DNA from 2 places in the Streptomyces sp. NBC_01551 genome. Region 1 is predicted to be linked to the other one. Evidence: riboswitches for the same ligand, from Rfam matches in the RefSeq annotation. Region 1 holds a riboswitch; the other holds the start of a gene.
The links. Region 1 has a riboswitch for cobalamin ahead of cobN (cobaltochelatase subunit CobN). Riboswitches for the same ligand answer to the same signal wherever they lie in the genome.

Region 1 (4,688 bases):
CCGCCGTGGTACTGGAAGTAGTCGTCCGAGTCGGCGATGTCGTGCTCGCGGGTGTCCGTGTTCTTCGCGGCCACCGTGATCCGCTTGTAAGCCGTCTCCATCTCCTCGCGCGCCGCCCGGCCGTCCAGGCCGCGCCCGTACGCGTAACCGCCCCACACCGTGTACACCTCGGCCAGGTCGGCGTCCGTGCGCCAGTCGCGCGAGTCGATCAGCTGGAGGATGCCCGCGCCGTACGTGCCCGGGCGCGAGCCGAAGATACGGGTCGTCGCGCGCCGCTCGTCGCCGTGCTCGGCCAGGTCCGCCTGGGCGTGGGCCCGTACGAAGTTCTGCCCGGCCGGCTCCTCCAGCGAGGCGGCGAGCCGCACGGCGTCGTCCAGCAGGCCGATGACGTGCGGGAACGCGTCACGGAAGAAGCCCGAGATGCGCAGCGTCACATCGATGCGGGGGCGGCCCAGCTCGTCGAGCGGGATCGGCTCCAGGCCGGTGACGCGGCGCGAGGCCTCGTCCCAGACCGGACGGATGCCGAGCAGGGCCAGCGCCTCGGCGACGTCGTCGCCGGCGGTGCGCATCGCGCTCGTACCCCACAGGGACAGGCCGACCGAGGGCGGCCACTCGCCGTTGTCCGTGCGGTAGCGGTTCAGCAGCGAGTCCGCCAGCGCCTGGCCGGTCTCCCACGCGAGGCGGGAGGGGACGGCCTTGGGGTCCACCGAGTAGAAGTTCCGGCCGGTCGGCAGCACGTTGACCAGGCCGCGCAGCGGCGAGCCGGACGGACCCGCCGGGACGAAGCGGCCGTCGAGGGCGCTCACCACGTGCGTGATCTCGTCGGTGGTGCCGGCCAGCCGCGGGACGACCTCGCGGGCCGCGAAGTCCAGTACGGCCGCGACGTCCGCCGAGTGCCCGGCGGCGACCGAAGCCACCGCCTCCGGAGCCCAGTTCGCGTCCTCCATCGCCTGGACCAGCGCGCGCGCCGTCTCCTCCGCCGCGTCGGCGGTGGTACGGGTCGCCGCCGACTCGTCGAGGCCGAGCGCCTCGCGCAGGCCCGGCAGGGCCGTCGTACCGCCCCAGATCTGACGGGCGCGCAGGATCGCGAGGACCAGGTTGACCCGGGCCTCGCCGGTCGGGGCGCCGCCCAGGACGTGCAGACCGTCGCGGATCTGGGCGTCCTTGACCTCGCACAGCCAGCCGTCGACGTGCAGCAGGAAGTCGTCGAAGCCCTCGTCGTCCGGGCGCTCTTCGAGACCCAGGTCGTGGTGGAGCTTCGCGGCCTGGATCAGGGTCCAGATCTGGGCGCGGATGGCCGGCAGCTTCGCCGGGTCCATCGCCGAGATCTGCGCGTACTCGTCCAGGTGCTGCTCCAGGCGGGCGATGTCGCCGTACGACTCCGCGCGCGCCATCGGCGGCACCAGGTGGTCGACCAGGGTGGCGTGCACGCGGCGCTTGGCCTGCGTGCCCTCGCCCGGGTCGTTGACCAGGAACGGGTAGATGAGGGGCAGGTCGCCGAGCGCGGCGTCGGGCGCGCAGGCCGCCGACAGGCCGGCGTTCTTGCCCGGCAGCCACTCCAGGTTGCCGTGCTTGCCCAGGTGGATCATCGCGTCGGCGCCGAAGCCGCCGTCCTCGGCGCGCGCCTGGATCCAGCGGTACGCGGCCAGGTAGTGGTGCGAGGGCGGCAGGTCCGGGTCGTGGTAGATCGCGATCGGGTTCTCGCCGAAGCCGCGCGGCGGCTGGATCAGGATGAGCAGGTTCCCGCGGCGCAGGGCCGCGAGGACGATGTCGCCCTCGGGGTTCGCGGAGCGGTCCACGAACATGTTGCCCGGGGCCTCGCCCCAGTGCTGCTCCACGCTTTCGCGCAGCTCGGCGGGGAGCTCGGCGAACCACCGCTTGTAGTCGGCGGCCGGGATGCGGACCGGGTTGCGGGCCAGCTGCTCCTCGGTCAGCCAGTCCTGGTCGTGGCCGCCCGCCTCGATCAGGGCGCGGATCAGCTCGTCGCCGTCGCCCGAGACCAGACCGGGGATGTTCTCGACGGGGCCGAAGTCGTAGCCGCCCGCGATGAGGGTGCGCAGCAGTTCCACGGCGCTGGCCGGGGTGTCGAGACCGACCGCGTTGCCGATGCGGGAGTGCTTCGTCGGGTACGCGGACAGGACGAGCGCGACCTTCTTGTCCCGGCGCTCGATGTGCCGCAGCCGGGCGTGCCGGACGGCGATCCCCGCGACCCGGGCGGCCCGCTCGGGGTCGGCCACGTAGGCGGGCAGGCCGTCCTCGTCGAGCTCCTTGAAGGAGAACGGGACGGTGATCAGGCGGCCGTCGAACTCGGGCACGGCGACCTGCGTCGCGGCGTCGAGCGGGGACAGGCCCTCGTCGTTCTCCTCCCAGGCGCTGCGCGAGCCGGTCAGGCACAGGGCCTGCAGGATCGGCACGCCGAGACCCGCGAGCGCGCCCGCGTCCCAGGACTCGTCGTCGCCGCCCGCCGAGGCGGTGGCGGGCTTGGTGCCGCCCGCCGCGAGGACGGTGGTGACGACCGCGTCGGCCGACTCCAGAGCGGCGATCAGCTCCGGCTCGGGGGCGCGCAGGGAGGACACGTACAGGGGCAGCGCCCGCGCGTCCTTGGCCTCGATCGCGTCGCACAGGGCGTGCACGAAGGAGGTGTTGCCGCTCATCTGGTGGGCGCGGTAGTACAGCACGGCGATCCGGGGCCCCGTGGTGGTCCCGGGCGTGCGCTCCAGCGGGCCCCAGGTGGGGGCGGCGGCCGGCGGCTCGAAGCCGTGACCGGTGAGCAGGACGGTGTCCGAGAGGAACCGCGCCAGCTGGTCCAGGTTGGCGGGGCCGCCGTGCGCGAGGTAGCCGTGCGCCTCGGCGGCGATGCCGATCGGGACGGTGGAGGCCTCCATCAGCTGGGCGTCCGGGGCCTGTTCGCCGGTCAGCACGACCACCGGGCGGGTCTGGTCGGGGGCCAGCAGCAGGTCGAGGCCCTCCTGCCAGGCGCGGAGGCCGCCGAGGAGGCGTACGACGACCAGGTCGACGCCGTCGAGGAGGCCGGGCAGGTCGTCGAGGGGAAGGCGGGAGGGGTTCGCGAACCGGTACGGGACGGGGCCGTCCGCGGCGGCGCGGGCGCTGAGCAGATCGGTGTCGGACGTCGACAGCAGCAGGATCATGCGGCGGCAGGCCTTCCTCGGGGTTTCCGCGCCCCGGGCAGTGAGGACAGCGGGAGTTCCTGACTCACCCGGCCGATTGGCTCCGCAGGGTTCACAGTGGCGGGACCGCGCCGGAATCGCACCGGGCTTCCTCCCATGTCGCCGTCCTCGGCGATGGCGGACCGAGCGGTCCGCCGCAGGTCATCTTAGGTGCCCTGATCGCCGGACGGGAGTGCGGGCCGCCCGCCGATCGGTGTGCGGTTGCCCGGGCCGGGCGGGAGCGGGCCGGGCGCGGCGGCCGGGGGCGGTGTGCCGCCGTGATCCGGGGGCCGGGTTGGCGGGGGCGGCGTGGTGCCGTTGTCGGCGGGCGGCCGGGCAGCCGGGCGGGGGTGGGTGCGGGTGTGGCCGGTTCGGGGTGGTGATCGACACAGGGGGCGGGCGGAGAATCCTGGGTATGCTCGCCGCCATGCCCCAGCCCCCCTCCGCCGCATCGCGGGACGAACCCGTCATACGGGACGGCGGCGACGCATGCCCGGGCGCGCTCCGGCTGCACGCGGCGGACGACGGGTTCCTCGCGCGGGTCCGGATCCCGGGCGGGCTCCTCGGCCCGGCCCAGGCCGCCGCACTCGCGGACGCCGCCGACCGGTACGGCGACGGGCACCTGGAACTCACCTCGCGCGGCAACGTCCAGCTCCGCGGCCTCGCCGACGGCTGCGGCGCCGGGCTCGCCGAACTCCTCGACGCCGCCGGACTGCTGCCCGCGCCCTCGCACGAGCGGGTCCGCAACATCGTCGCGAGCCCCCTCGGGGACCCGGCCCCGGTGCGCGCCCTGGACCGGCTGCTCTGCGCCGACCCGGAGGCCACCGCGCTCTCCGGGCGGTTCCTGTTCGCCGTCGACGACGGGCGCGGTGACGTGGCCGCCCTCGACCCCGACGTGACCCTGCTCGGGCAGCCGGGCGGGCGGGCGCTGGTCCGGCTCGGCGCGGCGGCCGACGCCGTCGAGGTGGCCGCCGCCGACGGCCCCGGGGCGGCCCTGGAGGCCGCGCGCCACTTTCTCGCCGCCGCGGCCGCCGCCGGCACCCGGGCCTGGCGGGTCGCCGAGCTGCCCGCCGAACACGCCCTGGACACCGGGGAGTTCATCGCGCGGCTGACCGGCCGTGGCATTGCCGCCCGGTACGTCCCGGACGCGCCGCGCCCGTACGCCGACCCGCCCGCGCCCGGGCCGCACGGCGACGCGCTGTGCGTGTTGATCCCGCTCGGGCGGCTCGCCACCGCGCAGTGGCGGGAGCTGCCGGGCGAGCTTCGGGTCACGCCGTGGCGCAGCGTGGTGGTCGCGGACCTCGGCGCCGCCGCCGGGCTGGGCCGCGCCGGGCTCGTCACCTCGCCCGGCAGCGCCTGGGAGGCCGTCACCGCCTGCACCGGGCGGCCCGGCTGCGCGAAGGCCCTCGCGGACGTACGCGCCGACGCGCGAGCCGTCGTGGAGCGGGCGCGCGGGCCGCTGCCGGTGCACTGGTCCGGCTGCGAGCGCCGGTGCGGGCATCCTCGCGGCACGGACTGGGT
Region 2 (4,688 bases), 670 kb from region 1:
CGGCTGTGCGGGGGCCTGCCGTTGGCGCTGCGCATCGTGGGGGCGGAGCTGGCGACGCTCCCGCACCGGGAACTCGCCCGTCTGGCGGCCCGTTTGGCGGACGAGCGGGCCCGCCTGGACGTGCTCGACGGGGTCCGGGCCGGGCTGCGGCTGAGCTGTCGCGCCCTCCCGGCCGAGGCGCGGGCCCTGCTGCGCGGGCTGGCGCTGCTCGACGCCCCCGACTACGCGTCCTGGACGGCGGCCGCGGTGCTGAACAGCCCCCTCGCGACCGCCGAGAGCGCCCTGGACGCCTTGGTGGCCGCGCACCTCCTGGAGGCGACGGGGTCCGCGCGCTACCGCATGCACGACCTGGTCCGCGCCTTCGGGCGGGAACTCCCCGGGGCGCAGGAGGCGGTGCCGCGACGGGTGCTGGCCTGCTGGGTGGCGCTCGTACGGGAGGGGCGGCGCGCGCACCAGGGCGTGGACTATCCCGGGTCGGGTGGGCGGGCGGCCGCCGCGGTGCCCGACCCGGCGGTGCTGGCCGGGCCCCGGGCCGAGCCGGTGCGCTGGCTGGGGGCCGAGCGGGAGGCGCTCGTCGCCACCGTACGGCAGGCCGCGCGGGTGGATCCGTACGCCTGCGTGGAGCTCGCGGCGGCCGGGGAGTACCTGTTCGACCTGCGCAGCGATCTGCCGGGCTGGCAGGCGCTCCAGGAGGCGGGGCTCGCGGCGGCCAGGGCGGGGGGCGACCGCGCGGGCGAGGCGCTGATGCTGGTCGGGCTGGGGCGGCTGCGCGCCTGCCGGGAGGAGTGGGGCCCGGCTCGGGCCATGGTGGAGGCCGGCGAGGCGCTGTTCGAGGGGCTCGGGGACGCGCACGGAGCGGCGTACGCGGGCTGGGTGCTCTCGTACCTCGACCGGGTCCAGGGCCGGCTGGACGAGGCGGCCCGGCGCTGCCGTCGTGGCGCGGCCGTCTTCGAGGCGGCCGGGGACCGCTACGGGCAGGCCCATGCGCTGCGCGGCCTCGGCCAGGTGCTGCTGGCGCGCGGCGAGACGGGGCGGGCGCTGGAGCTGTTGCGGCAGGCCCTGGCCGTGGCGGAGCTGGGCGGCGCGGACTGGCCCCGGATGTGCATGCTGCGCTGGGTCGCGGACGCGCAGCGGATGCTGGGGCGGTCGGACGAGGCGACGGCGGGCTTCCGCGAGGTCCTCGCCCACACCGAGCGCTCCGGCGACCTGGCCGGGCAGAGCGCGGCCCGGATCGGGCTGGGCCGGATCGCCCTGGACCGCGGGGACACCGCCGGGGCGCTGCGCGAGCTGCGGGCGGCGGACGAGCTGGGCCGGCGCTCGGGGCAGATCCTGGTGCGGGCCATCGCGGCGCCGCCGCTGGCCCGGGCGCTGTTGGCTTCGGGCGACGCGGCGACGGCCGGGGAACTGCTGGAGGAGGCGCTGGCCGACTGCCGCCGCATGAACGCGGCGCCGCTGCTGGCCCGGCTGGAGTCCGCGCTGGCCGACGTGCGCGAGCGGCAGTAGCCGCGGCCCCTACCGGTGTTCGGGGTTCGGGAAGTCGAACCGGCAGCCCGCGTCCCACAGGGAGCGCTGGTTGCCGTGTGCCGGAATGCCGCCCGAGCGCTTGAGGAGCGCGGCCAGGTGCATGAGGTTCCACGACATGAAGGTCGTGTTCCGGTTGGTGAAGTCGTTCTCGGGGCCGCCGGAGCCCGGGTCGAGGTACGAGGGGCCGGGCCCGGCCTCGCCGATCCAGCCCGCGTCGGCCTGCGGCGGGATCGCGTAGCCGAGGTGCTGGAGGCTGTAGAGGATGTTCATGGCGCAGTGTTTGACGCCGTCCTCGTTGCCGGTGACCAGCGCGCCGCCGACCCGCCCGTAGAAGGCGTACTGGCCCTGTTCGTTGAGGATCGAGGAGCAGGCGTAGAGCCGCTCGATGACCTGCTTCATGACGGAGCTGTTGTCGCCGAGCCAGATGGGGCCGCAGAGGACCAGGATGTCGGCGTCCATGATCTGGCTGTACAGCACCGGCCACTGGTCGCTCTCCCAGCCGTGCTCGGTCATGTCGGGCCAGACACCCGTGGCGATGTCGTGGTCGACGGCCCGGATGAGGGAGGTCCGGGCGCCCGCCGACTCCATGACGGCGCGGCTCTTGTCGATCAGGCCCTCGGTGTTGCTGGTCTCGGGCGAGCGCTTGAGCGTGCAGTTCACGTAGACGGCGGTCAGATCGGCGTACTCCGAAGAGTCGAAGTCCTGCGCGGGGTCGGCCACTCCCCCACCCTGCGCGGGGCCGCGCGCACCCGCCAGCGGACCGCGCCCATCCGGGCGGGATTGGGGCGGGTTGTTACCGGTCCGTCCGGCCGACTAGGGTCAGCGGGCCTTGGTGTTCGGGAAACCGGTGGGAAACCGGTGCGGCCCTCGCCACTGTGATCGGGAAGTCCGGCTCCACTCCTACGGGAAGCCACTGGGCTCGCGCGGGAGACCGTACGAACCCGGGAAGGCGGAGCCGGGACATCAGCACCCGTGAGCCAGGAGACCGGCCGGGGCGCGTTGTCCATCCACGAGGTGCTGGAGAGGTCTCCCCACTCATGCATATAGCCGAGGGCTTCCTGCCCCCGCTGCACGCGGTCGCCTGGGGCGCCGCGTCCGCTCCGTTCGTCGTACACGGCGTCCGCGCCCTCACCCGCGAGGTGAAGGCCAACCCGGAGAGCACGCTGCTGCTCGGCGCGTCCGGGGCGTTCACGTTCGTGCTGTCCGCGCTCAAGATCCCGTCCGTGACGGGCAGCTGTTCGCACCCGACCGGAACGGGGCTCGGCGCGATCCTGTTCCGGCCGCCGATCATGGCGGTGCTCGGCACGATCACCCTGCTGTTCCAGGCGCTGCTGTTGGCGCACGGCGGGCTGACCACGCTCGGCGCGAACGTGTTCTCCATGGCGATCGCCGGGCCGTGGGCGGGCTACGCCGTCTACCGGCTGCTGCGGAAGTTCGGCGCGCCGCTGATGGTGACCGTGTTCTTCGGCGCCTTCTTCGCCGACCTGGTCACCTACTGCGTGACCTCGGTGCAGCTCGCGCTGGCCTTCCCGGACCCGGGGACCGGGTTCCTCGGCGCGCTCGCCAAGTTCGGCGGCATCTTCGCGGTCACGCAGATCCCGCTGGCCGTCAGCGAGGGCCTGCTGACGGTCCTCGTGATGCGGCTGCTGATGCAGTCGAGCAAGTCGGACCTGGTCCGGCTCGGCGTCGCGAAGCTCACGGGCGGCGCGGACGCCGGCCGCACCGGGAACCAGCAGGAGGCGGCGGTCTGATGAGCCGGAACGCGAAGATCAACACCCTGCTGCTGCTCCTGGTGGCGGCGCTGGCCGTGCTCCCGCTCGCGCTGGGGCTGGGCGAGGGCAAGGAGGAGCCGTTCGCGGGCGCCGACGCGCAGGCGGAGGCGGCCATCACCGAGCTCAAGCCGGACTACGAGCCGTGGTTCTCCCCGCTGTACGAGCCGCCGTCCGGGGAGGTGGAGTCCGCGCTGTTCGCGCTGCAGGCGGCGCTCGGCGCGGGCGTGCTCGCGTACTACTTCGGCGTGCGCAAGGGCCGCCGCCAGGGCCTGGCGCAGGCGGGACAGCAGGCCCGAGCCGGACAGCAGGCCCCGGCCGGGCAGCAGGCCCCGGCGGACCAGGCTCCGGCCGCCGCCCCCGAGGCCTAGCCGGTGCTGCCGATCGACGTGGCGGCGCACGGCAGCCGCTGGCGCCGCCGCCACCCGCTCGAAAAGGCACTGCTCGGACTCGGCCTCACCGTCACGGCGGTCTCCCTGCCGCCCTGGCCCGGCGGGCCGCTGGTGGCCGCCGCCACCCTCGCGGTGCTCCTCGGCCCCGCCGGGGTGGCCGGCCGCCAGCTGTGGCGGGCGTTCCGGATCCCGCTCGGGTTCTGCTTCACCGGGGCGCTGCCGCTGCTGTTCGCGGTCGGCGGCCCGGCGGGCCTGGTCTCGCTCGCCCCCGACGGGCCCCGGCACGCCGCCGAACTGCTCCTGCGGACCTCGGCGGCCTCCCTCGGCGTGCTGCTGTTCGCCTTCACCACCCCCGTCTCGGACGTGCTGCCCCGGCTGGTCCGGGCGGGGGTCCCGGCGCCGGTGGTGGACGTCGCGCTGGTGATGTACCGGATCGGGTTCCTGCTGCTGGACTCGCTCGCCCAGGTCCGGCGCGCCCAGGCGGCCCGCCTCGGGCAGAGGGGCCGGGCCGCGATGTGGCGTTCGCTGGCCGGGCTCGCGGCGACCTCGTTCGTACGGGCCTTCGACCGTGCCGGGCGGCTCCAGGAGGGCCTGGCCGGGCGGGGCTACGACGGCGCGCTGCGCGTGCTCGTACCGCAGGCGTCGCTGTCGTGGCGGTTCCTCGCGGCGACCGGGGCCCTGCTGGGCACCCTGATCGCCGCCACTCTCGTACTCAAGGAGCTGTATCTGTGACGCGGTTGGTGGAGCTGGTCGGCGCGGGCTACGCGTACGAGGACGGTCCGGCGGTGCTGTCCGGCGTGGACTTCGGGATCCTCGAGGGCCGGGCGCTGGTCCTGCTGGGCCGCAACGGCAGCGGCAAGACCACGCTGATGCGGCTGCTGAGCGGCGGCCTGAAGCCGGGTCCGGGCGAGCTCCGGCTCGACGGCGCGGTGGTGGCGTACGACCGGGCCGGGCTGACCCGGTTGCGGACCTCGGTCCAGCTGGTGGTGCAGGACCCGGACGA

Region 2: linked by a shared signal. The riboswitch ahead of OG982_RS21460 (energy-coupling factor ABC transporter permease) and the one ahead of cobN (cobaltochelatase subunit CobN) in region 1 are both predicted to bind cobalamin.

Annotation. Positions count from the first base shown of each region.
Region 1 is NZ_JAPEPX010000001.1:5,379,341-5,384,028, forward strand. Features, by position in the region: gene cobN (cobaltochelatase subunit CobN) at 1-3,149, opposite strand, end outside; cobalamin riboswitch at 3,182-3,340, opposite strand; gene OG982_RS24310 (cobalamin biosynthesis protein CobG) at 3,595-4,688, shown strand, end outside.
Region 2 is NZ_JAPEPX010000001.1:4,706,996-4,711,683, reverse strand. Features, by position in the region: gene OG982_RS21470 (BTAD domain-containing putative transcriptional regulator) at 1-1,503, shown strand, start outside; gene OG982_RS21465 (flavodoxin family protein) at 1,513-2,244, opposite strand; cobalamin riboswitch at 2,314-2,533, shown strand; gene OG982_RS21460 (energy-coupling factor ABC transporter permease) at 2,562-3,275, shown strand; gene OG982_RS21455 (energy-coupling factor ABC transporter substrate-binding protein) at 3,275-3,664, shown strand; gene cbiQ (cobalt ECF transporter T component CbiQ) at 3,668-4,417, shown strand; gene OG982_RS21445 (ATP-binding cassette domain-containing protein) at 4,414-4,688, shown strand, end outside.